Regions from separate parts of the Pseudobacillus sp. 179-B 2D1 NHS genome, predicted to be linked through region 3. Evidence: riboswitches for the same ligand, from Rfam matches in the RefSeq annotation. Region 3 holds a riboswitch; each other region holds the start of a gene.

Region 1 (7,802 bases), on a different contig from region 3:
TTAATTTGTCCTCGAAATGATACATAATGGACACAGCCATGATATTCTCCGTTTGATATTCCTCACTAATCTGCTTATATTGTTCACGCACACGTTCAGGACTCCCAATCACCATTCGCTTCCTGTTTTCGCAGATAAATTTACGTTCATATTCACTGTAACGGTAGGGTGCTGCTTTTTCAGGGCTCGGTGTGCCGTTCGACTTCATGCCTTGGGCCGTCATCAACAAGGATAGATCCAGGCTGGAAGCCAGCCACTCTGCCTTTTCATCCGTTTCAGCACAAATAGTGAACACAGCCACCATGCTCTTTGGCTTTGAAAGCCAGGGCGACGGCTGAAAGGAGTTCAGATAAGCAGCCAGACTCTCTTGCCCATCCTCTCCGTTGATAAATTGGGCAAATGTGTATGGCAATCCTTTTTTTGCCGCAAGGAGGGCGCTTGCCGGACTGGAGCCAAGCAGCCAGACATCCGGCCTTGTTTGAATGAGCGGTGTGGCTTTCAGTCCTGGGTAAGGTATATTCTCTTCATCTCCCGCAAGATAGGCTAGTAATTCATCAATCTGCTCAGGAAAACGGTCCACTTGGCGATATTCGCCTCTATTAAGCGCCAAAGAAGACATTGGCATGCCACCCGGTGCCCGACCTATCCCCGCATCAATTCGGCCAGGAGCCAACCCTTCGAGCACTCGGAAATTCTCCGCTATCTTGTAGGGGCTGTAGTGGGGAAGCATGACTCCTCCGGAACCAATGCGAATGGCCTTAGTCTTAGCTGCCAAATAAGCCATCAATACCTCTGGCGAAGATCCAGCAAGACTTGAAGCGTCATGATGTTCTGAAACCCAGAAACGTTCATATCCTAGCGCTTCAGCATGACGAGCAAGCTGAACGGTTTGCGCTAGGGCTTCCTCTGCTCCCATCCCTTCTGAAATTGGCGATTGATCCAATATGCTTAATTGTAAACTCACTGCGCCATCTCCTTTTATTTCTGTCCATCTTTCTTCAACGAAATGTTGTTTTATGGAACAATCGCGGGAATACTTGCTGCACGTATCTGTACATTCGGCCATTAAAATAGAAAAAGCGGGAAACTGCTCCGCCTCTGCGAATGACTTTTTTGGAGAGCTTGTAAATGCCTGTTTGTTCATAAACTTTGCTATCCGATAAATACACACCTAGCAGTCCACGATTGATCAGTTTATGAAAGCGAGAATCTTTTATCCCTTCTATCTGCTCGTCCGCCTTCTCCATAAAATAAACGAGCCGCTCAAACAATTGTTTTTCATCCTGATAATAAAAACAGAAATTTAAATCTCCACCTTCCCGGTCTTCCTTCTGATCAATCAGATAATCAAGCAGAATGTGAAGCCCCTGTATATAGGGAAAATAACTGTTTTTTATTTGCTGTGCCTGCGCATGGCTTAATGGCTCATTTAAGCCGTATGATACTAAACAAAAAATAGCAAGCGTCGAACCGGTACAAGCAGAGAATTCGTACCATTCCATTTGCGGCCACTCATCTTGGTACTCTTCGAACCATTTAATCAGGCGGTGCTCTCGTTCTTCTTTTTTAACATGCTTATGTATTTGTAAATCACAATAATAACGGCATAGCTCTTTAAGGTGAGGGGCAATCACCTCATACCCCTTCATTCCAGCGAGCACAGACTGACATGTGGTCACTAACTCAGATAAGTAACCGCCATCGTTTTGATCCATCCGGCCACGGTAGTAATCACGAAGCGGGACGCCCGGCGTCAGAGAATCTTCCATCGATTCATGAAGCGCAGCAAAATCAGCTGGATCAAGGGACGTACTGCGGTCACAAAGATTGTCGAGATAATCACTGATGGTCTGGTAGGTAACAATAAAGCGGACAGCCTGAACGAGCCGGTCTCTCGACAATAATGCCAGCACAGCTCCTCCTTCGCAATGAAACGTCTTATGTTCAATGCTGGAGAGAGCCTGGCGGCGCAGTTCTTTATTTGGAATCATCCCTGCTTTCTCTTTCCAATATTGCAGCTGTTCATGCACGACAGGAAACACTTTTTTATAAATATTGTGCATTAGATGAAGCGGCGTTACTGGTACAGGCATTGTGTCACCTCACTCCTCAATCACATATCCTAGTAAACGCAACCGATTTTCCACGAACCCTTTCGCATAATGGAAAACTTCCTCTCTCTCTGGCTCGTTAAATATTTCATGATAGAGTCCCGGCCACTCTTTATAATGCATCTCTGACAAATCGAGCCGGTGAAACCATTTTCTGACGCTTTTTTTATCGACAATCAAGTCATCCCCCGCCTGCATGACAAGAAGCGGAACATCAGGCACTGCCCCTGTCTTTAAATCAGCCGTCTTGATGGCTTGAAGCAGTTCGCGGTACCAGCGAACTGACACTTTATTTACATAAAGCAAATCTTCTTTATCTGCTTGTCTTACCTCTTCATTTCTTGTCGCCATTTCAACTGTCAGTCCGGAAGAAAACTTCACTGAGGGCGAGAGTGAATTCAAACCGTGCGATAGAATATCCATTACTTTAGGTGGCGTATGATTCATACCGAGACAAGGCGATGACAAAATCACGCCTGCTGTCTCCACTTCCATCTCCTGCAGCAGACGAATAGCAATTAGCCCTCCCATGCTATGTCCTAATATAAATAAAGGCAAATCAAATTGATACGCTGCCTGCACCCAGTCTTTTACTTCCTCTATATACTCATTAAATGATGAAATATGTCCTCTTTTAGCTCTCGATGTCATGCCTTGGCCGGGCAGGTCGCCCATCACTACATGAAAGCCGTTTCTGCGCCACATTTCAATCAGCCAACCATAACGGCCATGATGCTCCATCGCCCCATGAATCATAACGATGACACCTTTCGGCTGTTGTTCTGTTTCCCATTTCCACATCAAGCATCTTCCTCCGGCTTTTTGTAATCCTATACGTTTGTCTTCTATTATACAAATCAAATCGTTTTAGATAAAATAATAAGCAAGTCCATCCTGCTTTCTGTTGCAGGAAACATAAAAGGAGGAGAGAAAAAATGATCTATCCTTATAACAATAAAACTCCTATTGTTGCTGATTCTGCTTATATCGCCGATTATGTAACAATTACGGGAGATGTAACTATTGGCGAAGAAACAAATATTTGGTTTAATACTTCTATTCGCGGGGATGTAGCCCCGACTGTAATCGGCAAAAAAGTGAGCATTCAGGATAATTCTGTATTGCATCAAAGCCCGAACAACCCGCTTGTTATTGAAGATGAAGTCACAGTCGGCCATCAAGTTATTTTGCACAGCTGTAAAATTAGAAAAAAAGCTTTAATCGGTATGGGTTCCATCATTCTTGATAATGCAGAAATTGGTGAAGGAGCATTTATCGGGGCCGGTAGTCTTGTTCCCCAGGGAAAAGTCATTCCTCCTCACTCCGTGGCATTTGGCCGGCCGGCAAAAGTGATTCGCCCAGTGAATGAGGAAGACAGAAAAGATATGGAGCGCATTGTCAGAGAGTACGTAGAAAAAGGACAGTACTATAAAAGCATACAAAAAAAGCCTGAAGACCGTTAAAGAGTCTCCAGGCTTTTTGCTGCTTATTAATTTGATGCCTGATCTTTTAAGATTTCAGCTTTGTCTGTTCTTTCCCAAGGAAGATCCACATCTGTACGACCAAAATGTCCATAAGCGGCTGTTTGTTTATAAATTGGACGACGCAGTCCAAGCATATTAATAATGCCCGCTGGACGCAGATCAAAATTATTGCGAACAAGTTCAACAAGCACATCTTCAGAAACCGTTCCTGTGCCGAACGTATCGACAGCAATTGAAACAGGCTGAGCTACACCAATCGCATAGGCGAGCTGGACTTCACATTTATCAGCAAGGCCGGCCGCAACAATATTTTTTGCTACGTAACGAGCTGCATAAGCTGCTGAACGGTCTACCTTTGTTGGATCTTTACCGGAGAATGCTCCGCCTCCATGGCGTGCATAACCACCGTATGTATCCACGATAATTTTCCGGCCTGTTAAGCCCGCATCTCCTTGAGGTCCGCCGATAACAAAACGGCCTGTTGGATTGATAAAGAACTTTGTATGTTCATCGATTAATTCTGCAGGGACCATCGGGTCAATGACATGCTCGCGCAAGTCGCTTTGAATTTGTTCAAGCGCAACTTCCGGATGATGCTGTGTCGAAATAACAATTGTATCGATTCTTACTGGCTTGTCGTTTTCATCATATTCAACTGTTACCTGAGTTTTACCATCTGGACGTAAATACGATAACGTTTCTTCTTTTCTAACTCTCGTTAATTGACGGGATAATTTATGAGCCAATGAAATCGGGAGCGGCATTAATTCTGCTGTTTCATTACAAGCAAAACCGAACATTAAGCCTTGGTCACCCGCACCAATCGCTTCAATTTCTTCATCGCTCATTTGGCCTTCACGTGCTTCAAGAGCCACGTTCACACCCGCTGCAATATCAGGTGACTGCTCATCAATGGATGTCAACACACCGCATGTATCGGCATCAAAACCGTATTTTGCACGAGTGTAGCCAATTTCCTTAACTGTCTCCCGAACAATTTTATTAATATCCACGTACGAAGAGGTTGTAATCTCCCCTGCTACGAGTACGAGTCCAGTTGTAACAGATGTTTCCGCTGCGACACGCGCATTTGGATCTTTTGATAAGATTTCATCTAGGATAGCATCGGAAATCTGATCGCAAATTTTGTCCGGATGCCCTTCAGTGACTGACTCTGAAGTAAAGAGACGACGATTTTTAGTCATGAAACTTCCTCCTTAAAATGATCAACTTACTGCCGATCGATAATGGTACGGTACTCATTTCCCCTAAGTTTACCCTTTTAAAATAAAAAAACCCCTCCTGAAATAAAGAGAGGAAAGGTTGGTCTTATCAACATAGGCCTTTCACTCTTATCGTTCAAGGTTTGCCCTTGCTGCAGGTTAGCACCTTTGTCTTGAGTACAAACTTATATTGTATAAGTGCCGGCAGTCGATATAACTACCAATCACAATCAAGCAGGTTGCCGGGCTTCATCGGGCCTGTCCCTCCGCCAGCTCAGGATAAGAGTATCCGTTCAAGGTTACATCATACGAAATCCGTTCGACAATGTCAACTGGTTTCGTATAAAATCTCTTCATTTTTTCGGTTTCTTTTATAGGAAATCGGACAATCTGTAAATAAAAAAAGTCGCAAAAAAATAAGTGAATAGTATAGACTATTAAATGTAATGTGTTATACTATTTTTGAACAAATAATGCGATAACAATTATTTAATTTCAGATAAAGGATGGTTATTAATTTATGAAGACTGTAAGTGTTTCAAGTGAAATTTTGGAACTTTTAAAAGGTGATAACGTAACAATGCAGCCATCTGTGCCGCAGCTCGTAGAAAAAGTACTTAATCGTAAAGAGGGCGTGTTAACTGCTTCTGGAGCAGTATGTGCTGAAACGGGAAAATATACTGGCCGTTCTCCTAAAGATAAATTTATCGTTGAAGAGCCTTCAGTAAAGGACAAAATTGATTGGGGACCGGTTAACGAACCAATTTCCCCTGAAGTCTTCGATCAATTATACACTAAAGTGATCAATTATTTAAAGGAACAAGAAGAATTGTTTATTTTCAAAGGATTTGCAGGGGCAGATCCAACCCATCGTTTACCAATTCAGGTGATCAATGAATATGCATGGCATAATCTGTTTGCTCATCAACTTTTCATTCGTCCAACTGAGGAAGAATTAAAAGATCATCAAGCAGGCTTCACAATCGTATCTGCTCCGAACTTTAAAGCAGACCCTACAGTAGACGGAACAAAATCAGAAGCATTTATTATCATTTCTTTTGAGCGCCGTATCGTTTTGATCGGTGGAACGGAATATGCAGGAGAAATGAAAAAATCGATCTTCTCTGTAATGAACTACTTGCTTCCTGAAAATGATATTCTGTCTATGCACTGCTCAGCCAACGTTGGCTATGAAGGTGATGTGGCCCTATTCTTCGGTCTTTCTGGTACAGGGAAAACAACTTTGAGTGCAGACCCGAACCGCCGCTTAATCGGCGATGATGAACATGGCTGGTCTTCTAATGGTGTATTTAACATTGAGGGCGGCTGCTATGCAAAAACAATCGGCCTTTCCCGTGAGAAGGAACCACAAATCTTTGATGCCATCCGTTTCGGCTCGGTTCTTGAAAATGTAGTGCTTGATGAACAGTCTCGCATTCCAAATTACGATGATAACACCCTGACAGAAAACACGCGTGCCGCTTATCCGCTACAAGCAATGGATAACATTGTTGATCCAAGCGTAGCTGGCCATCCAAATACAATTATTTTCTTAACAGCTGATGCATTCGGCGTACTGCCTCCAATCAGCAAGCTAACTAAAGAGCAAGCGATGTACCACTTCTTAAGCGGCTATACATCTAAACTTGCCGGTACAGAGCGCGGTGTCACTTCTCCGCAAGCAACATTCTCTACTTGCTTCGGTTCACCATTCCTTCCGCTTGAAGCTACACGCTATGCGGAAATGCTTGGTGAGAAAATTGATGAGCACAACGTTCAAGTGTTCCTTGTAAACACTGGCTGGACTGGTGGCGAGTATGGCGTTGGTTCCCGCGTAAAGCTTGCGTATACACGTGCTATGGTCCAAGCAGCTCTCGAAGGCGAATTAAATAACGTAGAAACGTATACGACAAAAACATTCGGCTTGCAAATTCCTCTTCATGTACCTGGTGTGCCGGATGATGTTCTCATTCCGCGCAAGGCATGGGCTGATGAAGATGCTTTCATGACAAAAGCAGCAGAGCTTGCTGGCAAGTTCCGTGAAAACTTCAAGAAGTTCTCCAACGTCTCAAAGGAAATTATTGAACTTGGCGGACCACAAATCTAATATACAAAAAGAGGCCTCTGCTAAATAGCAGAGGCCTCTTTTTGTATATGACTTTAACTGTCCGCTTTTCGAACAGGTTCCTTTTCTGAATGCGTGTCTGCCCGATCTTTTTCAAAGATCATAAGTAAAGCCGGCAGCAGCAAACCGCGCACGATAAATGTATCAATTAATATTCCGACGGCGACAATAAAACCAAAGACAAATAAAATTTCTATTGGCTGTGTCATTAATACGGCAAAGGTCGCAGCTAAAATAATGCCGGCAGACGAAATAACCCCCCCTGTTTTAGCAACAGCAGTGTTGACTGCTTTTTTTAAAGAATGGCTGCTTCGCTCTTCCATATAGCGTGATACTAAAATAATATTATAATCGATGCCCAGTGCGACAAGAAAGATAAATGAGTAAAGCGGCACCCTTGTGCTGATGGCATCAATGCCAAATAGCATATTTGTTAAAAACATCCCAATACCAAGGGCAGCTAAAAATGAAAGCAGAATGGTACCGACCATGTACAGGGGCATTTTAACGGAACGGGTCAATATCACCAGCATGACAAAAATCAATAGTGTTTCCAGCAGAACAATTACTTTAAGATCACGGCTGTTTAACGTACGGTCATCCAGCTTCTCTGCTGTCTCTCCAGCGAAATAAAGGGTTCCCTTTGCTCCGGAATCAGCAATGACCTTCTCTGACTTCTTTCGCAGACTGGCAAGCGCATCCATAGCCGGCCGTTCATAGGGGCTTCCGTTGAATGATAACGACAATTCATGCGCTTTATTATTCTCTGTTGAAGCTTGGAGCCGTACCTTAGCCACATTCTCCTGCTTCTCAAGCTCGGCCGTAAGCTTTGTCATATCTCCTGTTCCTTCAAATAAGA
Region 2 (7,802 bases), on a different contig from region 3:
TCCTTTTTTTCACAAAAGGCATATGAACTGCTCTTACCTGCTCACGCGTGATTTTGCGTGCTTCCTGTCTTTTATATAACCCCATTCTCAAAATTTAAACCATATCCTGCTTGATTCTTAATTTTCCGAAAGAGTCCCCATTCTGTCGTTTTAATGATTTACTTTTAATTCATCGATCGCTTCCTGTACAAGTGTTACTGCCTGGCTCATTGCCGCCCCACCTCCAAAAGCTGCGGCCACACCAAGCGATTCATAAATTTCCTGTTCACTGCACCCTTGATCCAAGCAGCCTTTCACATGATAAAGGATGCAATATTCATCTTGTGAATAGACGCTAATGCCGAGAGCAATCAGCTGCTTTTCTTTTTGGCCGATTTCTCCCTCCTTAAAACACTCTGCCGTAAATGCATTAAAATGACCAGCGAGCCCAGGCATTTTTTTTGTAAATGTGCCAAGCCCCTCTTTATATTCTAATAACGCTGCTTCTGTTGATGTTAAAACTTCTCTGTCCATAGGATAGCCTCCTCTGTTTTTATCTTTTTTAATATGCAGCAAGTAAAAAAGCTTTATTCAAATAAAGAATAAGAAAAGATTTTTCAGCCAAACAGAGAACTGGCCTTTACGATGAAAGATAAAAACACCTGCAAGGGACTCCTTGCAGGTGTTTTTATCTTTATTTGTTAACCGGTACGACTGCTCCGCCCCACTCTTTCAAAATAAAATCCTGAATTTCTTTTGAATGAAGGACTTCTACCAGCGCTTTGATTTTTTCTTTGTCTTCATCGCCCTTGCGGACAGCAATAACGTTTACGTATGGTGAATCTTTGTCTTCAATAGCGATTGAATCCTTTAACGGATTTAAACCAGCATCGATTGCATAGTTAGAGTTAATGAGAACTGCATCGCCTTCTCCGTTGTTATAGGCCTGTGGAAGAAGAGCGGCTTCATAATTATAATCAAACTTCAAATCTTTTTTGTTCTCCGCGATATCTTCAACTGTCGCTTCCTCTTTCTTTACGCCGTCTTTTAATTTAATGAGTCCTTCTTTTTCAAGCATGGTTAAAATACGTCCGTGGTCTGCAACCGAGCTGCTCATTAAAATAGTTGCCCCTTTTGGAAGTTCCTCAAGGGTTTTATATTTCTTAGAATATACACCGATCGGTTCAATATGAATGCCGCCAGCATTTACAAAATCATAGCCATGCTCTTTCTTTTGAGACTCAAGATAAGGGATATGCTGGAAATAGTTAGCATCCAAATCTCCCTCTTCTAAAGACTTGTTCGGTAATACATAATCTTGGAATGTTTCAACCTTCAGATCATAACCTTTTTTCTCAAGCAACGGCTTAGCTTCTTCTAAGATCACCGCGTGTGGTACGTTCGAAGCACCAACAACGATTTCCTTATCTTCTTTGCCGCCTTCTTTTGCTTTCTCATCTTTCTTATCATCTGAGCCGCCACAGGCAGCCAACGCAAACACAACTACTGCAGTTAACAAAGTAAGCAACCACTTTTTCATCTTTCTTCCCCTCCTAAAATTTATCTTTTATCTAACTTATTAGTAATAAGATCACCAATCAATTGAATCACAAACACAATGATTAAAATAATAATCGTAGCAACCAAAGTGACATCATTCCGGCTGCGCTGGAATCCATCCAGATAAGCAAGATTCCCCAGACCGCCAGCTCCAATCACACCTGCCATGGCCGTGTAGCCAACCAGAGCGATCGCTGTAACAGTAATCCCAGAAACAAGCGCTGGCATTGATTCAGGAAGCAGTACTTTAAAGATAATCGTACTCGTTTTTGCTCCCATTGCTCGCGCTGCCTCAATGACTCCTTTGTCAATTTCACGCAGGCCGATTTCAACCATGCGCGCATAGAAAGGAGCTGCCCCGATGATAAGGGCTGGCAGTGCCGCATTTTCACCGATCATTGTACCGATAAGCGCTTTTGTAAATGGAATTAATAAAACAATCAATATAATGAAAGGAATGGAACGAAAAATATTAACAAAAGCAGAGACAATGCTGTAAATTACTTTATTGCTCCATATATTTCCTTTAGCTGTCAAAAATAACAGCAGACCAAGGAGTATGCCCAAAATAAAGGTAGCCACCACGGATATACCCGTCATATAAAGGGTTTCATTTGTCGCTTCCCACATTTTTTCCCAATCAACATTAGGGAACCATTGTTCAAGCATGATGGATCACCTCCGAGCTGACTTCTTGCTTGTCGAGATAGGCCACTGCTTGTGCCACTTCCTCTGGTTCACCCGTTAAATGAACGAATAGTGAACCATACGCACCGTTTTGCGTCTGCGACACTTTCCCTTGGACGATATTTACCGCTATGTTAAATTGACGGATTAAATTCGTAATGATTGGCTGCTCTGCACTTTCACCAATAAAAGTAAGCTTGACTACCTTGCCATTTGGAAACTGTTCAAGCAAGTGCTCTATGGTTTCTTTTGATTCTTCTGGCTCGGTCACTTGTTGAACGAACCGCTTTGTAATTGGCTGCTCGGGCGATTTGAAAACGTTGAGCACCGAACCAAGTTCTACGACACGGCCTGCTTCCATTACTGCCACCCGATGGCAAATTTTCCGAATGACATGCATTTCATGAGTGATGAGCACAATTGTTAATCCAAGACGTTTATTAATATCAACAAGCAGATCTAAAATAGCATCCGTTGTTTGCGGATCAAGTGCTGAGGTAGCCTCGTCACACAACAGAACTTTCGGGTCATTTGCGAGCGCCCGGGCAATACCGACGCGTTGCTTCTGTCCGCCGCTCAATTGTGAAGGATAAGCGTCTTCTCTTCCTTCCAAACCAACTAATTTAATCAACTCATCCACTTTCTTAAGGCGCTCTTCTTTCGACACACCCGCAATTTCTAGCGGAAAGGCAATGTTATCTCGCACCGTTCTTGACCAAAGAAGATTAAAGTGCTGGAAAATCATGCCGATCTCCTGGCGCGCCTGACGCAGCTCGCTTCCCCGGATTTTTGATATCTCCCGGTCCGCAACAACAACAGAGCCCGAAGACGGATTTTCAAGACCGTTCAGCATCCGGATAAGTGTGCTTTTCCCAGCTCCACTGTAACCAATTACACCAAAAATCTCGCCTTTATCTATCGTTAAGTCAATATTATCTACTGCTGTCACTTTTCCATTTTTTGTGGAAAAGACTTTTTTTACATTTTTTATTGAAATCATGCGGCGGTTTTCCTCCATTCCACCCGAAAAAATAAAAAACCTTTCTGCAAAATGAGCAGAAAGGTGTTCTTTAGTAGATTCCTTTCTCTCATCTCCCAAAGCAAAACGCTTTGTGTGAATTGGCACCTTTTCAACAAGCGCTCGCTGTTGACGGTTGCCGGGCTTCATCGGGCACATCCCTCCACCTCTCTTGATAAGAGCTGTATGCAATATGTTGTTCTTAATGGATTTGATTTTATCATTATTCTACGAAAATTGTCAATTATTCTTTAAAAAAATGTTTTTATGCTGTATCAAACTTTTCATAATAAGGGCGGCATAACCAAAGGAACGATTCAAACCAAAGCTTAACCCGGTAAAATCCTGACACCTCGACTGCCCCCATCGCTTCATACAAGCGCAGCTGACCCTGCCCCTCTAAGAGCGGTTCAAGCCCACCCCTCAACCGTAAATGCCAATGATCCGTGCTGCTATTTGAAAGCTGCATTCCCTGATGGCTGATCACGAGCAGCCAGCTCTCACTTTCTCCTACCAGCAGCACGTGTACAGGTTCGAGCGGGAGCAATGGCCAGATATGCGTTCTACCATGGCAAGCTGCCTGTACAGCTAACAATTTCTCTTTCATTTTATTTCCCCCTCTGTTCGCTTTAGCTTTACTTAATAACTTCCAAGCAGAGGAGGAAATCTCCTTTATTAATTACTCGACAAAGTGCGCACTCATTCGCATATTTCGTCAAACATGCCTATATAAAAAACTGCCTCCCTGTAGGAAGCAGCAATCATATATATTGACTTAACTTCTCATATATATGAGGAACCGACTGAAAGGCATAAATCTTTTCCTTTAATTCCCCTTCTTTAAATATAAGCAGACATGGGACACTTTCAATCGCATGATGAATCGCAAAGCTCTCATGATAATTCACATCCATGCGGGCCCATATAAAGCCGTTGTCTACCTTCTCGACAACGTCGACCATCTTTCCAGCTAATTGGCACGTTCCGCACAGCGGTGTATACGCATAGATGGCTACTAAGTGATTCGTCCTGATTAATTCGTTTATATTTTGTTCCTTTTGCATTTCATCCATCCTTTTGTAAAAACTCCCCATGTACATCAATGTTGGCACTTAATAATACAGAAGCCAGATGGCGGTAAGGAGCAGTAGCGACTTCTTTATAGACACGGTCAATGTATAAATGGTGAGCTTCGGGAAATTCACGGATAAATTGCTGACGCAGCTTTTCCCCGGCGCGGTCTGCATCAACAAGGATATATACATCTTGTCCTTCCAAGCTTTCAATTAACTCATCCAGCCGGCTCAGCCCGATTGTTCCATTCGTACAAATGATGTCCACCGGCTCATTTACAATTTCTTGTACTTTCTTCCGATCCGAAGCCCCTTCTACAACGATTGTTTTTTCTGTACGCATGAATATCCCTCCACCGTCTGAATATCTTGCCTCACAGTTTAATTGTCCTTTATTTAGTAAGAAATTGCAAAAGAACACTCCCTAAACCGGAAGTGTCCTTTTCTCATTTCATTAATCTTCTTGTGTCATTTCATCATACTGTTCAGCTGTCATTAAGTTATCCAGCTGCGCAGTATCAGATAATTCGACAACGATCATCCATGCTTTTTCATATGGTGATTCATTAACGAATTCAGGATTATCATCAAGCTCTTCATTTACTTCAACAACTTTTCCGCTGACAGGAGCATATAGCTCGGAAACTGTTTTTACAGATTCAACACTACCAAATGGTTCGTCAGCTGTGATTTCATCTCCTACAGATGGAAGCTCAACGAACACGATGTCGCCAAGTTCTGATTGCGCAAAATGCGTAATGCCGATACGGACGGTATCCCCTTCTGTTTTTACCCATTCATGCTCTTCTGAATAACGTAATTCTTTCGGTGTGCTCATATAAATCCCTCCATTACCTGATTTCAATTAAAACTTTACTTATTATAAAGGCATAAAGCAAGAAAAATAAGCTTTACGCACACTTTACAACCATTGTTTTTCAAATTCTTCCTCTTTAAACCCAACAGTCACTTTGTCACCATCAGTAGTAAGAGGGCGCTTAATAAGCATGCCATCGGAAGCGAGCAATTCCAGTAATTCCTCGTCGGAAGCGGTGCTTACTTTGTCCTTTAATCCAAGCTCGCGATACTTTTTGCCGCTCGTATTAAAAAACTTTTTCAATTCAAGTCCACTTTTTTTATATAAGTCTTTCAATTCTTCCTTGGAAGGCGGATGTTCCACAATATGTATTTCCCGAAAATCAACATTATGTTCTTCCAGCCATTTTTTTGCATTGCGGCATGTTCCGCACTTCGGATACCAGTAAAATGTTAATGTCACTCTTCAATCAGCCTCCTATTTACACAGTGCTCGGCTTTAAAATGTTTTCGCCACCGTTTTCAATTCTCCTGCTCTATTAATTAAAATATACCTGCTTTTTTAATAAAAGACAAAGTTTCAGCTATTCTTCCCCTCCATAACCAATATCCAAAATTACTCAAAAATGGTTTTTAAATTCCTTTATAGGGAATAGCGTTGATGACGGAGGTGTTGATCATGAAAAAAATACAAGACGATACACTGTTCGTTATCGAAAAGCTGAAAGCAGAAAAATATCAAGAGATCAATGACATGTTCACGAGCAAGAAACCTTATGACTTAGCCGCTATTTTTCAAAACCTTCCCGAAAAGCATCGAGCTTCCATGCTAGAACATCTTAATGAAGCTTCTATCGCCAGTATGATACAAAAGTTTAATCAGCTGAAACAACTTGAGTTGCTGGGAAAAATCGGTCCTGCCAAAGCAAATAAAGTTCTCTCCCTTCTGGACACCGATGTATTGTCTTCTCTTTTACTTCACTTCCCAAAAGCCGATCTTGATAGTTTCTTATCAGAGATAAATGATAGTGAAGCCAAATATTTAAAACGAATGATGAGCTATGAGCGAAACACGGCAGGCAGTATGATGACAAATCGGTACCTCGCTGTGCATCTAGAGGATACCGTTGCCGATGCAGTAGAAAAAGCACGTGTTCATGCTATGTACTCTGAAACGCTTTTCATTATTTACGTGCTTGATGAAAAAGAAAAGCTGGCTGGTACAGTCTCTTATCGGGATCTTGTCATTGCTCAGCCGGATGATTTGGTAAAAGACATTATGTTGAAGCAGATTATTTCCGTTCCCTACACAGCGAAGAGAGCAGAGATCAACAAGCTACTCAAGCGATATGATTTCAGCGCAATTCCTGTAGTGGACGAGAAAGAGAGACTGCTTGGGGTTATTACCTTTGATGATATGATGCAGATTGTTATTCAGGAAACGAACGAAGATATTGGTAAATTATCAGCTGTGGATAAAGAAATTGACTTTGACACAAAGCCGCTGACAGCTGCCAAACGCCGATTGCCCTGGCTGATTGCTCTTTTATTTATCGGTCTTGTCTCGGGAAGCATCATTTCGAAATTTGAAGGAACGCTTGAAAAAGTAGTAGCGCTTGCTTTTTTTATGCCGCTTATTGCTGGGATGACCGGCAATACTGGCACCCAGTCTCTAGCAGTAGTCGTACGCGGTCTGACAGAGCAGGAAATCAACGTGAAGGTAGTCACCCGTCTAATCCTTCGAGAATTTCGCGTCAGCTTAATCATCGGCATAACATGCGGTCTGCTCATTTCTCTTATTGCATTTATTTGGCAGGGAAATATATACTTAGGAATCGTCGTTGGAAGCTCGCTTCTACTCACCCTTATTCTCGGAACGCTTGCTGGAACGATCGTTCCACTCATACTCTACAAGTGCAACCTTGACCCTGCTGTTGCTTCAGGTCCGCTTATTACTACGGTCAATGACATCTTCTCGCTCGTGGTCTATTTCTCTATTGCTTCTTTTTTCTTAAGTCAATTAGTTTAGCTGTCTTTCAACAATCTTTATATTCAAACAAAAAGTGCCTGGAAAGTTATATTTCCGGGCACTTTCTCTTAATTAAACCGTATACTTTTCCACTTCAATCAAGCGATCAGCTGCTTCACGTTTCTTAGCGATTACATTAATGGGAGTGTATCTCGTTAACTTTCTTAAAATAGAGGTCATCATGCGCAGCGTGTCGCCCTCTTCTACAGCAACAAGTGTTTCTTTAGCATCAGCTTCAATTTGATTGAAGGCTTCTTGACAAAAGATTTGGGTATATAACAGTTTTTGCTTTGCTTTTTCCTCTCCAGCTTTGGCAATTGCTTTTTCTGTGCGAAGAACGACGGACTCCATCGCGTAAATATTGTTAACAATGTCAGCAATATTGGCGAGCACTTCCTGTTCTTTTTCAAGCACTTTTCCATACTTTTGAACAGCTAGACCGGCTGCAAGCAAGCCTATCTTTTTTGCATTCTTCACTAAATACTTTTCTTGTTCAAGCGCTTCTGTACCGACTTCTTCCGGCATCAGCATCATGACTTCATTTTGCAGCTCCTGTGCTTTTTCAAACAATGGCAATTCACCCTTGAACGCCTTGCGCACGTATGTCCCCGGTACAAGCAGACGATTGATTTCATTTGTT
Region 3 (7,802 bases):
ATGCGAAGGTCAGTGATCACCACGCGATTGTTCCAACTGAACAAACGGCAATTCTTGGTGATTTAAGCGATAAGGAACGGAAAGTTTATGATCTAATTGTTAAACGTTTTTTAGCTGTTTTGCTGCCGCCATTTGAATACGAGCAGACTACAGTAGAAGCGAAAATTGGATCAGAAACGTTTACGGCTAAAGGAAAAGTGATTACTTCTCTTGGCTGGAAAGAGGTATATGGAAAAGAAGAGGATGATGAAACTTCGCTTCCTTCTGTCAAAAATGGAGCAGAACTTGAGGTAGCAGCGTTAACTGCTACGCAAGGAGAAACGAATCCACCTGCTCGTTTTAATGAGGGTACACTTCTATCCGCAATGGAAAATCCGGCAAAATACATGGAAGAAGAGAGTAAACAGCTGAAACAAACACTCAGTCAAACCGGAGGACTTGGAACAGTAGCGACAAGAGCAGATATTATTGAAAAGCTCTTTAATACGTTTCTGATCGAAAAGAAAGGTAAAGATATCTTTCTTACTTCTAAGGGCAAACAACTGTTGGAGCTCGTACCAAGCGAACTGCAGTCACCGGCTTTGACCGGCGAGTGGGAGCAAAAGCTCGAAGCCATTGCCAAGGGAAAGCTGAAGCCGCAAGTTTTTATGAAAGAAATTTGCCATTATACAAAGGCAGTAACCAATGAAATTAAACATAGCGACAAAAAGTTTAAGCATGACAATGTAACTGGCAGTCAGTGTCCGGATTGCGGCAAATTGTTGCTTGAAGTGAACGGAAAAAAAGGAAAAATGCTTGTCTGTCAGGATCGGGAATGCGGTTACCGTAAGAATGTGGCCAAATTAACGAATGCCCGCTGTCCGAACTGCCATAAAAAACTTGAGCTTCGCGGGGAAGGAAAAGGCCAAATTTTTGTCTGTAAATGCGGTTACAGAGAAAAACTGACGACTTTTCAGGAAAGACGGAAGAAGGAGTCAGGAAGCAAAGCAACGAAGCAAGATGTGAATAAATATTTGAAAAAGCAATCAAAGGATGAACCATTGAACACGGCTTTGGCTGATGCTTTAGCGAAGTTAAAGCTAAAATAAACAATCTGCCTGCAAAGAAGCGCTTCTTTGCAGGCTTTTTTTGTTTTCCTATAACCAAGCGAAAAAACAATCCTTGTGTTTTTTCAGCCAGGCTGTCTATAATAGTTTATTGAAAATTCAAAACTAAGAGGAGGTAGAAGAATGCCGATTAATATACCGCAGGAATTACCAGCACGGGAGGTTCTGGAGAAAGAGAATATTTTCGTGATGGATGTTGACCGGGCCCGCAGCCAGGATATCCGTCCTTTAAATATTTTAATTCTAAATTTGATGCCGGAAAAAGAAAAGACAGAAGCACAGCTTCTGCGGCTGCTCGGTAATACACCACTTCAAGTGAATGTATCTTTTTTGCATACGGCTACATATGAATCAAAGAATGTTAGCAGGTCTCATTTAGAGCAATTTTATACGACATTCGAGGAAGTACAGGACAGACGCATCGACGGTATGATTATTACTGGCGCGCCCATTGAACTGATGGACTTTGAGGAAGTCAACTATTGGGAAGAGTTGAAAGAAATCATGGATTGGGCTAAAACAAATGTTACGTCCATGCTGCACATTTGCTGGGGGGCCCAGGCTGCTCTTTATCATTATTTTGGCATCGGAAAGTTCGAATTACCTGAAAAGTGTTCTGGAGTTTTCAGCCATGTAGTGAATGAGCCGACTGTAAAATTAATGCGCGGCTTCGATGACATCTTTTATGCACCGCATTCTCGTTATACAGACGTGGAAAAGGAGCAAATTGAGGCGCACGAGGATTTGCAGCTTTTAGCTTATTCTGAAGAAGCAGGAGCATTTATCATTATGTCAAAAGATGAACGTCATGTCATGATTACAGGACATCTGGAATATGAGGCGAAAACCCTTGCTGAAGAATATGAGCGGGATTTAGCGAAGGGGCTCGAGATTCACATGCCAAAAAATTATTTCCCGGACAATAATCCGACAAAAAAGCCTGTTAATAAATGGCGTTCACATGCTCACTTATTATTCTCCAACTGGCTAAACTATTATGTATACCAAGAAACGCCGTATGAGTGGGATTGAAAGCGAAAGGAGAAAGTAAAGACAAGTGATGGCAGCCCTTGGGCAATTACTTATCGTTAATGAAAAAGACACCCGGGAAATTTCCCTGGTGTCTTTTTCATTAACGATAAAACTCTGGCCGGCGATCTTCAAAAACAGGAATCCGTTTTCTTATTTCTGACACTTTTGCAAGATCAATTTCTCCAATGAGCAGCTCTTCTCCCTCACCCGCTTCAGCAATAATCTCTCCCCATGGATCAATGATAAGGGAATGTCCGGCGAATTTGTTTTTAGGATCTTCACCGCTTCGGTTACAGCCAACAACATAGCTTTGGTTTTCAATTGCCCTGGCGATGAGCAATGTGCGCCAATGGTCTGTGCGGGCAAGAGGCCATTCTGCTGGGATAAACAACACATTTGCCCCTGCAAGTACGTGCTTTCTTAACCATTCTGGAAAGCGAATGTCGTAGCAAATGAATGCAGCCATTTTCTCATTTTCAAGTGTAAATAAGCCATCTTCTTTTCCTGCCTTCAAAAACTTTTCTTCTTCCATGAGACGGAACAAATGCAGCTTGCTATATTGTTTCAATAATTCTCCCTGCTTGTTTATTACAAGTAACGTGTTTTCTACACCATCGTCTGTTTGGTTAGCTATCGAGCCGCCAATCAAGTGCATTTGATGTTTCTTAGCTTGCTCCGATAAAAAAGCAATGGATTCTTGCGCCTGTCTATCTGCAATTTCGTCAAGCCGTGTTAAATCATAACCTGTTGTCCAGAGTTCAGGCAGCACTGCTAATTGGCAGCCTTCATCGGCCGCTTTTTGCAGCCAATTTTCCACACGCCTGTAATTCTCTTGCGGGTTGCCAAAAGCAATATCCATTTGGATGACAGCAGTTTTCAATATCATTTCAGCCCCACTTCCCTTTCCGAAAATTCTTACTTTACTTTCTCTCCCTTTCGTTATACCATTATTAACTATAATTTGAAAGCGGGGGCTGCATACATGAAGACTTTTGAAACAGCTAATCGGCTTCAGGCTCTGCCGGAGCAATTCTTCGCTAAATTGGGCCAAAAGATCAAAGACGCCTCTACTGGCGGGCGCGAAATTATAAATTTAGCACAGGGAAGCCCAGATCAACCGGTGTTTAGCCATATAAAGACTGCGTTGAAAACAGCTGTGGACGATCCTGCCAACGATAAATATCCACCTTTTAAAGGGTTTGATCATGTAAAAGAGGCCTGTGCCGAGTTTTATCAGAAAGAGTATGGGGTAGAAATAGACCCTGCCAGGGAAGTAGCCCTTATTATCGGCGGCAAGGCAGGGCTTGTTGAGCTTCCACAATGTTTGTTAAACCCAGGTGATGTAGCGCTTGTACCCGATCCAGGCTACCCGGATTACTGGTCAGGCATTGCTCTTGCCGGCGCAGAAATGTATATGATGCCGCTAAGAGAAGAGAATGGTTTTCTTCCCCGGTATGAAGATGTTCCTGAAGAGATATTGAAAAAGACAAAGCTGCTGTTCATCAATTATCCCAATAATCCAACGGGGGCTATGGCGGACGCTGCTTTTTTTGAGGAGACTATTCAGTTTGCTAATCAGCATGGGATTTGTATCGTTCATGATTTCGCTTATGGAGCGATCGGTTTTGATGAGAAAAGGCCGGTTAGCTATCTTGAAATTGATGGGGCAAAAGAGATCGGCATCGAAATCTACACAATGTCAAAAACGTACAATATGGCAGGCTGGAGAGTTGGATTTGCTGTTGGCAACCCGAGCGTGATCGCCGCTATAGATTTAATTCAAGATCATTTACACTGCAGTTTGTACGGCGGCATTCAGGAGGCTGCGGCCGCGGCTTTACTCGGGCCGCAAGATGAGGTGCATAAACAACAAGCCATGTATGAAAAGCGCCGCGACTTACTCATTAATAGCTTGAATGAAATTGGTTGGGAAGTGACAGCACCGGAAGGGTCATTTTTTGCATGGTTAAAGGTGCCAGAAGGCTATACCTCTGAAGGATTCAGTGACCTTTTACTTGAAGAAGCAGGCGTCGCGTTTGCACCGGGAATTGGCTTCGGCGAACGCGGGGAAGGGTATGTCCGCGCTGGATTGGTAGCTTCAGAAGAAAAGATCAAAGAAGCCGTGCGTCGCATTTCGCAACTTTCTATTTTTAAAAATCAGGTTGACAATCGATTATAATCATGTAATAATTCGTATGAATTAATAAATTAATGCGTAAATTCAGAGTATAAATAGAATTTTACTTCAGCCAGCTTAAGGCTGATGAATTGAATAGAAACGAATATCTTATCAAGAGCAGGTGGAGGGACAAGCCCGATGAAGCCCGGCAACCGACCCGTATGTATACATGCAGGCACGGTGCTAATTCTTGCAGCGCAAGCTGACAGATAAGAGAGTGGAATAGCTACCAAACCTCTTCTTATCTGAAGAGGTTTTTTATTTTGTTTTTATTGTTAAAAAGGGAGGAATGGAAAATGACAGTGACAGACCAGAAAGGACTTGCAAAAGATCGCATTTTAGAATGGACTATATCAGCAGAAAGTTTTTTAGAAACAGCTAGCGTTCAACAGAACGAAAGTATTTTATGGATAGGATCAGCTTCAACTCCTTCACTAACAAGATGGGTGAGTGAAAGAGCTCAGATTACTGTAATTTCTCCTTCCCTTTTTACTTCTAAAAAAAGTCAATTCGATGTAGCAGCAGCTCAGCTTGGCATCCATTTTTTGGATGAGGGAGAAGAATGGCTGAGAAAAAGTTTTCATTTACTGAAGCCGGGAGGCCGCCTTATCATCGATTTAGCCGAAGCCATTACACTGGAGAACATAGAGGGAAAAAATTATATTAAAAGCCTCCCCGATTATTGGGATCTTTTAAGAGAAATTGGATTTGAAGCAATATTTGTTCAACAGATAACAGTCCGTTCCCTTGCAGAAGCAATGGAACAGGGATGGATAGAGCTGACAGAAAGAGCGATGTTCCCGGCTGTTGTGAATCGCTTTATTGCTTTGAAAGGTTAGTAAGATAACGAGCCGTAAAGTCGATGAGTGGTCGGATTTCGATAAGCTTGCAAGAGGCTTGAGCAACTGTGCCATTTGTCATTGTGTGTTCCTTCTCGAAGGCTCGGCCAATTTCATTAAATTGTTCAGAGTTTTCTTCAAGCTCCATATAAGTTTTCCAAATGCGCTCACCATTTTCTAGTATGGCTGAGCCTTGCTCAAAAGCTTTACGGCCGTCATCTGCCCGAAATTCACCAAGGTGCATAGCTGTACACGTGCTGTAATCCGTACCGATAAATAAAACGGATGCATCAAGATCATATAACCTTGCAAGCGGCGACTGCTCTCCAAATGCAAAGTCAATCGAGTGGTTATCGATAATGAAGGAAGCATATTTTCCCCAGGCTGTAAATGAGCTGGAAGGATGGAGGCTCCGTTTTACACCGGGAAACGTACGGAATAATTCCGCGATACGCCCCATACCAACAGTAGGAGTGATATCTGGTAAATAGGCAGGCATAAAATACCGGATACCTGGCCACCACTCTTCGGGTACAGGCGGATTTTGCCAATATTTTGGATCGGTATTATGAGTAGTCTGCGAAGGCATAACAATTGTCCCGCTATTCGAAACAGCGGCCATTAATGCTTGAATGACGGTAACTTCTCCACCAGCTATCCATCCGAGTGAGCGCAGGGAAGAGTGTACCATAACAGTCGAACCAGGTTTTATTCCAAGAGAATGAAGGTCTTTTTGCAATGTCTCTGTAGTAATGAATGATTCTGTTTGTTGAACTAAACGATTACCTGTCATCAGCTTCCTCCGTTATTTTCATCTATTTTCTTCTATTATAAAAGATAGAGATGACCATGCATAGGAGCTGCAACAAAAATACTATTTCCATGCTTTTTTCTTTCCGCTTTGTCTAGTATGATGAAAAAGACTAAGAAGGAAAAGGGTGAAAACCAGTGAATGAACGACGAGTGTTTTCTCGAACGATTCCCTATAATAGCGAAAAGTTTTTTCATCAATATAAATGGCTAGCTGGGGTGGAATCCCATCATGTTCTTCTCGAAAGCGGAAGGGGCGGGCGTTATAGCGTAGCCGGGTTGTCGCCGCTTGCGGTTGTTTTTTCAAATGAGGAGGGCATTGAAATTCAGACTGCCGGTCAAACAGAAAAAAGAAAAGGAGTCCCGCTTCCAGAGCTTGAAAGTTGGTTAAAAACATATCAGCTGCCTAAGCAAGAAGGCCTGCCTGATTTCCAGGGGGGGGCAATCGGTTACATCAGTTATGATTATGTTCGTTACATTGAGAAATTACCGAATTGCGCTGAAGAAGATCTGGGATTGCCGCTTCTTTATTTTCAGATCTTTGAGGAGTGGGCTATATTTGACCATCAGGCAAAAACACTCTGGTTGCTCGTTATAGATGAGGAGGCAGCAGAAGCAGAAAGGAAATTGAATGAAGCAGAAAGAAAATGGACTGCTTCTTTTAATGAAGAAGAAAAACCTTTAGAAGTAGCCGTAGCCACGGGCGAATTGGAAGTCTCTTTTTCGGAGGAAGCTTTCCAGGCGGCAGTGGAAAAAACCAAACAATACATCGCTGCTGGAGATGTATTCCAAGTGAATTTATCTGTTCGACAGTCTAAATCTCTTTCCATCCCGGCCATGGCTGTGTATGAAGAGTTGAGGAAGTTGAATCCGTCTCCTTACATGGCATATATTCATACTCCTGATTTTCAAATTGTATCGGGCTCTCCAGAATTATTGATCAAAAAAGATGGAACAAATTTAAGCACGAGACCAATTGCCGGCACTCGGTCGCGAGGAAAAGATGAGGACGACGATTTGCGGCTTGCTTTGGAATTAATTGAGAATGAAAAAGAACGCGCCGAACACGTCATGCTCGTTGATTTAGAGCGAAATGATTTGGGCCGAGTGAGTGCGTACGGTTCGGTTGAAGTGGATGAATTCATGGTCATTGAGAAGTATTCGCATGTCCAGCATATTGTTTCTAATGTACGTGGAAGGCTTGCTGAGGGAAAAACAAATGCAGAGGTTGTTCATGCTGTTTTTCCGGGTGGGACCATTACCGGCGCCCCCAAAGTCAGAACGATGGAAATTATTGAGGAGCTAGAGCCAGTTAGGCGCGGCCTGTATACAGGATCAATCGGCTGGATTGGTTTTAATGAGGATATGGAATTAAACATCGTGATTCGAACAATGATCGTTCAAGGCCGGATGTGCCACATTCAGGCGGGTGCTGGGATTGTGATCGATTCTGACCCAAAAAGCGAGTATAAAGAATCCTTGAAAAAAGCCAAAGCCGTTTGGACTGCGAAAGAGATGGCTGAAAAGAGAGTGTCACCTGTTCAAGCAGGAGGAGAATGCAGATGATTTTAATGATTGATAACTATGATTCTTTCACTTATAATCTCGTGCAATATTTAGGGGAGCTTGGTGAAGAATTAGTTGTAAAGAGAAACGACGAAATTACTATAGAAGAAATCGGAAAGTTGAATCCCGATTTTTTAATGATATCACCAGGTCCTTGTACACCAAACGAAGCAGGAGTCAGCTTAGAAGCCATTCGTGCATTTGCCGGTAAAATCCCTATCTTTGGCGTGTGCTTGGGGCAACAGTCCATCGCCCAAGTATTTGGGGGAG
Region 4 (7,802 bases), on a different contig from region 3:
AACACTTTTTTCCATCCGGTAGTAGTTGGCAGTGGCTTCATCATTGGTGGGTTTTTCTTCTTGGCGATTTGCACGGTGATCCAATAGATCGCTGCAAAAAGAATTAATTGAATGACCAAAGCTCCAAAGTAACCCAGTCCAGTTGATTCAGCTAAGGAAATAGGCGGCAGTGACGGCGTGTCCTCCATCCAAAAAGTAAAATGGTAAGCGCCTAGAACAGAGCCTGCAATAAAAGCAAGAAGTGTTAACAACATTGAAGAGGCTCCGCCACCTACTTGATACAATGTTCCAGAGGCACAGCCGTTTCCGAGCTGCATGCCAATTCCGAAAATAAATGAACCGAAGATTAAGCTTGTACCAACCGGCGACACATAGCCCGCAGGTGTGACACCGGTAAAGCTAAAACCTGTTCCTAGTATAATGGCGAACAGGGCGGAAGCAATCGCCAGCATAATCATATGCGCCTGCAGTCCTTGAACATTTCCAACCGACATTAACCGGCGGAAAGCAGAAGTAAAACCGAAGCGGGCATATAACAGGGTAACCCCTAAGGCAATGCCGATGATAAATAAGGTTCCCTGTGTCCAGTTTGTCATACTTACAATAGAAGCCAAAAGAATGATTGCTATAAGAATACCGACTAATGCCAACGGCTTTTGCATCGGATTTAGCCGGGTAACGACCGTCGTTGATTGATGATCCCAATTTGGCGGCGGTGTAGGTAAAGTTGTTTGTGTCAATTATTCCACCTCTTATCCTATTTAAATAGTTGGGATTAACGTTAATTATAATAACTCTTTTTTGACGAAATGTAAATAGAGTGTGAGATTCCTTTTCGTTACTCAGTTGGAAGCTACTTGAATGATCTATAAAAGCTTAATTAGCTATAGGCAGGAATGGTAATCAGTGATTATAGCCGAATCATTAAAAAATGGTGATGCAGAAGTAGAACAAGGAAGCGGGCAAATACAGACATCCGGCGAGATGATCGATAAAGTTAATTCAGCTGTAACGGAGATGGTTAACAGTATTAAAACCGTTTCGAGCAATTTATCCGATAGTACAGTAAGCGCCTGGAGCATGACTGATTGTGTAGAAGAAATAGCATTGGTTGCGGAAGAAGCGGCGGCAGGGGGAAAGGAGACAGCCGATTCAACCCAACAGTCGAGCGCCACGATGGAAGAGGTGGCGGCAGGATCAAGACAGCTGGCAATATTAGCTGAGGTAATGAACGGATGAGTTGGGAAGTTTAAAGTTTAAACGAAATAAATGCAGGCGGGCAGCTGAAAAGCTGCCCGTGTCGAATGTTAAGAATTGTATATCACAAAAATTAATCATTTTTTAAACGTCTTCTTTTGGCTTGATTGCATAAATGGCCATGAAACATAGGATACCGATGAACCATCCGGCGGTCACATCAGATGGGTAATGATGTCCTACATATACACGAGAAATAGAGACTAGAAAAGCAAGGATTGCGGCAGGCCAACGCCATTTTGGAAAAACAGCCCACACAAATGCAGCAAATAGACCGCAAATAACCCCCTGGTCACTTGGAAAAGACGGAGAAGGAGATTTCAGGAAGAGTAAGTGTACATCTTCCGTCAAAAACGGTCTTTCACGATTGATAATATATTTTAAAATGCGGCTAATTATTAAGGCGGCAGCAAGAGAGAGAAGCGCATAAATCACTTGTATTTTCCGTCCTTTTTTGAAAATAGAAAGAAGAATAAGAAATATAAAAGCATAGATGCGCCATTTAGATAGCCCTATCATTATCTTATCTAAGAGCATATTGTGTCTTGCTAAGCCATTAATATAATAAAAAAGGCTTCGGTCCATCTTTTTCTCCTTTATATAAAGTCTTTTATTCAGCTTCTTCTTGATTGTTAGTCGTTTTAAAAAAGCTGCTAGGTAATGTGATTGGCAATTGTCTTCCAAAATTTCGCGAACCCTTGTATATTCATAGTGTATAAGAGAAAAGAGGATGAATAAAGAGAGAATGCAAAGAAAGGCTTTCTAAAAATGAGTAATTACTGCTGTTTCTTAAAGGCTAAAGGAGGAGAGGAAATGGAGCCCTTTTTAAAGAAGGTCTTTGTTGGCTTGCCGAAAACAATCGGAGAAAAAGAGGCCGAGAACCCAATGGAACGAGAGTGGAGAAGCGGAATTTTTAAAGAGCCTGTGCAAGGTCCCATTTGGCTTGGAAAAACAAAATTAACGGGAGATGGACAAGCCGATTTAAAAAATCACGGCGGCCTTGAAAAAGCTATATTTGCTTATCCTGTTGAACATTATTCTTATTGGGAGAAGGAGCTTGGAACACATCGGCTAGTTCCGGGCGGCATGGGCGAAAATTTCTTAATGGAACATCGAACAGAAGAGGGAATTGCAATTGGGGATACGTTCCAAATTGGGGAGGCCGTTGTGCAAGTATCACAGCCAAGGCAGCCCTGCTGGAAGCCGGCACGCCGCTTTGGAATGAAGAATTTGGCATTATTGCTGCAAAATACCGGAAAGACCGGCTGGTATTTTCGTGTGCTAAAGGAAGGCTATGTAGAAAAAGGCCACAGCTTTACTTTATTGGAGCGTCCACTTCCGCAATGGACCGTTGCAAGGTGCAATGAAATAATGCATGTAGAGAAGCAAAATATAGAAGGAGCAAGTGAGTTGGCACAATGTGGCTTGCTTGCGCCCAACTGGAGGAAAACATTAAATAAGCGTGTGGAAAAAGGAGAATTTTCCGATATACGAAAGAGAGTTTTTGGACCGAATGAATAATGAAGATCACCGGCAAAGCCGGTGATCCAAGGCTGTTGAGAAACTCCCGCTGTCTTTATTGCTCATAATAATCAGTTCACTTTACGTTTGTTGCTTCCACATTCACTCGGCCTGAGAAGAAGACAGCTCCGCCGCCCATATCCGCTATCCGGTCCGGTGTCAAAGAATTGACAAGGTGTTTCTTTCCAGAAATGTCTGACCAGAGCCCTTGGCTTACCACAACACCCGGCAATACTTGGTTGCCTATAGACGCCGTTAACTCACATTCTCCTCGATTATTCCATATGCGAACTATCATGCCATCTTTAATTTCTAATCGGTCGGCATCGTGCTGGTTCATAAATAACTTAGGTGTTTTTTCGAGTTTTATATGCTTCTCATTATTAGAAAAAGTAGAATTTAAAAAGTTATGATTCGGTCCAGGCACAAAGAGAAAAGGAAAATCTGGCTCCTGTACTAACGGTGTGTATGTAGGAAGAGCCGGGTGGCCATCTGCCTCCATCTTTTCAGAATACAATTCGATTTTACCACTAGGTGTGCCTAAGTTGTTTAACGGTTTACTTATATTTCTTGCCTTCACAAAGCGCCGGTTCTTAAGCTCGTCATAGGTAATAGCAGGGAAGTAAGGATTATCTACATTACTTATCGCTTGTTCAATTAACTGTTCATCGGTGTCTTTAAAGGCCTGCTCATCAAATCCCATTGCCTCTGCCAATAAACGGAAAACCTCAGGATTCGATTTACTTTCTCCATAAGGAGGGATGACCGGTTCCTGTAAATGAAGATAGTTGTGCCAATAAGATGTATACAAATCTGTGGTTTCAAAAGAGGATGTCGCTGGCAACACAATGTCAGCAAACATGGCTGTCTCTGTTAAAAATAGATCATGCACAACAGTGAACAGGTCGTCCCGTGCTAATCCGGCCCGAACTTTATTGCCCTCTGGTGCTACAACGGCTGGATTGGAATTATAGACAAATAACGAACGAATCGGCCTCTCCAGCTCGAGCAGGGCGTTTCCCAGAAGGTTCATGTTGATGACCCGCGCTGGTTGTTTTAAAAGGTCCGGGCGTTGCAGTGCTCTCGTATTATAAGCTAGGTAACCAGAATTTGATTTAAGGGCACCGCCACCTTTTACTCGCCACTGTCCTGTTAAAGCAGGCAGGCAGGCGATCGTACGGACGATCATTCCACCATTATCATGGTGCTGCAAGCCGTTGCCAATACGGATCATGGAAGGAGAAGCAGTGCCATACATGCGAGCCAGTTTATATATATCATCAACAGGAACGCCTGTGATGTCGGAGACAGTCTGTGGCTCGTAGAGTTCTACATGCTTCTCGAGTTCCGCATATCCAACGGTATATTCTTGTAGGAATGAGCGGTCAACTAAATTTTCCTTATAAAGGATATGCATAATGCCGAGTGCAAGAGCGCCGTCTGTGCCGGGAAGGATGGGGATGAACCAGTCAGCCATCCTTCCTGTCTGGTTTTTGTGAACATCAATGACAACAATTTTTGCTCCATTTTTACGTGCTTTTTGTGCAATCGCCATTTGATGCATGTTTGTGCTGACGGCATTGATGCCCCAGATAACAAATAATTTGGTTTCTTCCATTTCCGCAGGGTCCGTTCCGTAGCTTCCGCCCATTGTATAGCTGTATCCCACAGAGCCGGCAATAGAGCAGATCGTCCGGTCAAGCTGACTTGAACCAAGGTGATAAAAGAAGCGTCGGTCCATGCCTTCTGCACTCAACTTTCCCATATTTCCATAAAAGCTGTACGGAAGAATCGACTCAGGGCCTTCCGCGGTAATAAGTTTCTTCCATTGGGAGGCAATCGTTTCAATCGCTTCCTGCCAGCTGATAGGAACAAACTTGCCTTCTCCTTTTTTTCAGTGCGCTTTAACGGTGTTTTTATTCTCTTGTGATCGTAGAGGCGTTCGCCCATATTCCTTACTTTATTGCAAATATTCCCCTTCGTTATTGGATGTTGAGGATCACCTGCAATTTTTACGATCTTCCCATCTTTTTTATGTATAAGCAGCCCGCATTGGTCCGGACAGTCAAGCGAACAAACTGAAGGGACCACACCATTTTCTATGTCGATATATGATTGCATATTCAGTATCCCCCATCATAAAGATTACTTTTCCGATTATAACACAGTAATGGAACATTTAGAATGTTATGAAAATTTGATTGCTTTCTTTTGATTTATTTCCTATTCTCTATTTGAAACAAGCTATATTTGATGGCATCGTTCGCTTTCTTTTCCGTAAAGGCTTCTATCAGCATAAAAGATTGAATAGTCTACTTATTAAAAAAACATTGACACGTCTTGGAGAACGTGGCATAATCCTAGTGAAGTTATAGGAATATAAAAATACGAAATAAACTCTTATCAAGAGCAGGCGGAGGGATGAGCCCTATGAAGCCCGGCAACCGGCTTATTTTAAGTACGGTGCTAATTCTTACAGCATAAACGCTGGAAGATAAGAAGTTGTGTTTATTAAAACCTCTTCTTATTGAAGAGGTTTTTTGTTTGTTACAAAAACATAAATATAAATTTTAGTTGTACAGTAAAAGGAAAGAAGTGGTGGCACCTTGAGAAAACCCGTCATATTTTGTGACTTTGATGGTACAGTGACTAAAAAAGATAACATCATTAGCATTATGAAGCAATTTGCTCCGCCTGAGTGGGAGAAATGGAAAGATGGGGTGCTTTCCCAATCTGTCAGCATTCAGGAAGGCGTCGGAAACATGTTTGCGCTTCTCCCATCTTCCCTTCGAAAAGACATTGTTGAGTATGTTGTAAATACGGCGCAGATTAGAGAAGGGTTCGGCGAGTTTGTGCAATATACGAAAAGCCAGGGGATTCCCCTTTATATTGTCAGCGGGGGCATTGATTTTTTTGTAAAACCGATGCTTGAGCCGTTCGATTCTATTGCTGGACTATATTGTAATGAAGCAGATTTCAGCGGGGAGAATATTCATATTCGCTGGCCGCACGGTTGTGATCAAGAATGCCCGAATCAAAATTGTGGTTGCTGCAAACCAGCCATCATTCGCCATACTGCAAATTCGAATATGTACAGCGTTGTGATTGGTGATTCAGTGACAGACTTACAAGCAGCAAAAATTGCCGATTCTGTTATTGCTAGAGATTACTTATTGGAAAAGTGCAAAGAACTTTCTATTCCTTTTCAGTCATTTGAAACATTTTATGATTGCATTGAAATTTTAGAGAAACTAAAAGTAAACATAAAGTAAGCAGCTGTGCTTTTGACAGACTAATAGATAAATTTGGAATATTTATAAAAAATAAGGAGGGATAGTCATGACAACTATCAAAATTCAGGGAACAAATGAAGTGATTGAACAACAAGAAGAGGTAGTCTCCTTTTTGCAGCAGCAGGACGTTATTTATGAGCATTGGGACATTTCAAAACTTCCTGCACATTTACAAGAAAAATATATTCTAAGCGATGAAGAGAAACAGGAGATTTTAGATGCTTTTGATACGGAAATTAAAGACATCTCCAAAAGACGAGGGTACCAAGCGTGGGATGTGATCTCATTAGCGGACCATACTCCAAATTTAGAGGAGCTATTGAAAAACTTCCAGCGTGAACACCATCATACAGATGATGAAGTCCGGTTTATTGCAAGCGGACACGGTGTTTTCGTTATCCAAGGAAAGGATGGCCGGTTCTTTGAAGTGCATCTGAATCCAGGAGATCTTATTTCAGTCCCTGAAAGTGTCCGTCATTACTTTACCTTATCTGACGACCGTAAAGTAGTTGCCGTCCGCATTTTCGTAACAGAAGAGGGCTGGGTGCCAGTCTACTAAAACCTAATGAACAAAGCCACAGAATGACAGAGGAGGACAATTGCATGGGTGTAACAGCTACTTATCTGTTCCCGTCACATTCTGATCAGGAAAAAAAAGCAGAACAATATGCTTTAGGTCTCACGGTCGGTTCTTGGACAGATATTCCACATCTTGAGCGGCAGCAATTACAAAAAAATAAAGGAGAAGTTGTATCAGTAGAAAAAGGAGAGGAAAAGGATACAGTAAAGATTCATTATCCATCCGCCAATTTTTCCGCTGATCTTCCCGCTATTTTAACTACTGTATATGGGAAGCTTTCTTTCTTTGAAGGCCATGAGTTAATTGACCTAACATTTGATGATGAACTGCTCTCTCAATTCCCCGGTCCGCGGTTTGGAGTGAAAGGTGTGAGAGAGCAGTTAAATATACACGATCGCCCGTTATTAATGGCGATTTTTAAGGGAGTCATCGGAAGGGATCTGTCCTTTTTCTCTTCTCAATTGGAGGACCTGCTTGCAGGAGGCATTGACCTGATTAAGGACGATGAGATTCTTTTTGACAATGAACTTACACCCTTTGAAAAGAGAATAACAACAGCCAAAGAAATTATTGGCCGTCATTACGAGAATACAGGTCAACGTGCTTTATATGCGGTGAATTTATCAGGGAGGTCAAATAGACTTCATGAAAAAGCAGAGCGGGCACAGGAGTTGGGAGCGAATGCACTGTTGTTTAACGTTCACGCTTATGGATTAGATACGCTACAAACTTTGCGTGAAAACAACAACATTCGTTTGCCAATTATGGCTCACTCGGCTTTATCGGGTGTGTTGGCCGGACAGCCTGGTGGCTACTCCTATGCCTTGCTGGTAGGGAAATTGACGCGTATGACAGGCGGGGATTTCTCTTTATTTCCAAGCCCGTATGGCAATGTAGCGATCCCGTCAGCTGACGCCTTGGCGATTGGCAAGGCGCTTACGGAAGGAAGCCACTTTGAACAAACATTTTCTGTGCCTTCAGCCGGCATTCATCCAGGAATGGTGCCGCAGCTGTTAGGGGATTTCGGTAAAGAAAGTTTAATTATTAATGCAGGGGGAGGCGTATTCGGCCATCCAGATGGCCCAATAAATGGTGCACAAGCATTTCGGGCTGCAATTGATGCAAGTGTAAACGATATCTCATTGTTCGAA

What was found. Region 3 has a riboswitch for S-adenosylmethionine ahead of ACH0BF_RS10955 (class I SAM-dependent methyltransferase). Riboswitches for the same ligand answer to the same signal wherever they lie in the genome.
Region 1: another riboswitch for S-adenosylmethionine. It lies ahead of metK (methionine adenosyltransferase); the one in region 3 lies ahead of ACH0BF_RS10955 (class I SAM-dependent methyltransferase).
Region 2: another riboswitch for S-adenosylmethionine. It lies ahead of ACH0BF_RS20880 (methionine ABC transporter ATP-binding protein); the one in region 3 lies ahead of ACH0BF_RS10955 (class I SAM-dependent methyltransferase).
Region 4: another riboswitch for S-adenosylmethionine. It lies ahead of ACH0BF_RS15190 (2-hydroxy-3-keto-5-methylthiopentenyl-1-phosphate phosphatase); the one in region 3 lies ahead of ACH0BF_RS10955 (class I SAM-dependent methyltransferase).

Annotation. Positions count from the first base shown of each region.
Region 1 covers NZ_JBIQDP010000008.1:160,432-168,233, forward strand. The annotation lists gene ACH0BF_RS10565 (LLM class flavin-dependent oxidoreductase) at 1-964, opposite strand, end outside; gene ACH0BF_RS10570 (tetraprenyl-beta-curcumene synthase family protein) at 999-2,093, opposite strand; gene ACH0BF_RS10575 (alpha/beta hydrolase) at 2,103-2,912, opposite strand; gene ACH0BF_RS10580 (gamma carbonic anhydrase) at 3,047-3,574, shown strand; gene metK (methionine adenosyltransferase) at 3,601-4,800, opposite strand; SAM riboswitch class I at 4,945-5,104, opposite strand; gene pckA (phosphoenolpyruvate carboxykinase (ATP)) at 5,339-6,925, shown strand; gene ACH0BF_RS10595 (MMPL family transporter) at 6,979-7,802, opposite strand, start outside.
Region 2 covers NZ_JBIQDP010000027.1:49,050-56,851, reverse strand. The annotation lists gene ACH0BF_RS20895 (carboxymuconolactone decarboxylase family protein) at 151-513, opposite strand; gene ACH0BF_RS20890 (MetQ/NlpA family ABC transporter substrate-binding protein) at 674-1,519, opposite strand; gene ACH0BF_RS20885 (methionine ABC transporter permease) at 1,540-2,208, opposite strand; gene ACH0BF_RS20880 (methionine ABC transporter ATP-binding protein) at 2,201-3,226, opposite strand; SAM riboswitch class I at 3,312-3,426, opposite strand; gene ACH0BF_RS20875 (hypothetical protein) at 3,510-3,851, opposite strand; gene ACH0BF_RS20870 (thioredoxin family protein) at 4,006-4,308, opposite strand; gene ACH0BF_RS20865 (toprim domain-containing protein) at 4,310-4,660, opposite strand; gene gcvH (glycine cleavage system protein GcvH) at 4,772-5,155, opposite strand; gene ACH0BF_RS20855 (arsenate reductase family protein) at 5,240-5,596, opposite strand; gene mgtE (magnesium transporter) at 5,813-7,162, shown strand; gene ACH0BF_RS20845 (acyl-CoA dehydrogenase family protein) at 7,235-7,802, opposite strand, start outside.
Region 3 covers NZ_JBIQDP010000009.1:49,221-57,022, forward strand. The annotation lists gene ACH0BF_RS10935 (DNA topoisomerase III) at 1-1,088, shown strand, start outside; gene metA (homoserine O-acetyltransferase MetA) at 1,230-2,138, shown strand; gene ACH0BF_RS10945 (carbon-nitrogen family hydrolase) at 2,239-3,024, opposite strand; gene ACH0BF_RS10950 (pyridoxal phosphate-dependent aminotransferase) at 3,121-4,317, shown strand; SAM riboswitch class I at 4,423-4,533, shown strand; gene ACH0BF_RS10955 (class I SAM-dependent methyltransferase) at 4,614-5,156, shown strand; gene ACH0BF_RS10960 (AAC(3) family N-acetyltransferase) at 5,137-5,949, opposite strand; gene ACH0BF_RS10965 (anthranilate synthase component I family protein) at 6,105-7,532, shown strand; gene pabA (aminodeoxychorismate/anthranilate synthase component II) at 7,529-7,802, shown strand, end outside.
Region 4 covers NZ_JBIQDP010000015.1:27,949-35,750, reverse strand. The annotation lists gene ACH0BF_RS15215 (YeeE/YedE family protein) at 1-662, opposite strand, end outside; gene ACH0BF_RS15210 (hypothetical protein) at 907-1,239, shown strand; gene ACH0BF_RS15205 (phosphatase PAP2 family protein) at 1,342-1,842, opposite strand; gene ACH0BF_RS15200 (MOSC domain-containing protein) at 2,071-2,778, shown strand; partial or broken gene ACH0BF_RS15195 (molybdopterin oxidoreductase family protein) at 2,855-4,899, opposite strand; SAM riboswitch class I at 5,176-5,279, shown strand; gene ACH0BF_RS15190 (2-hydroxy-3-keto-5-methylthiopentenyl-1-phosphate phosphatase) at 5,385-6,050, shown strand; gene ACH0BF_RS15185 (1,2-dihydroxy-3-keto-5-methylthiopentene dioxygenase) at 6,118-6,630, shown strand; gene ACH0BF_RS15180 (2,3-diketo-5-methylthiopentyl-1-phosphate enolase) at 6,675-7,802, shown strand, end outside.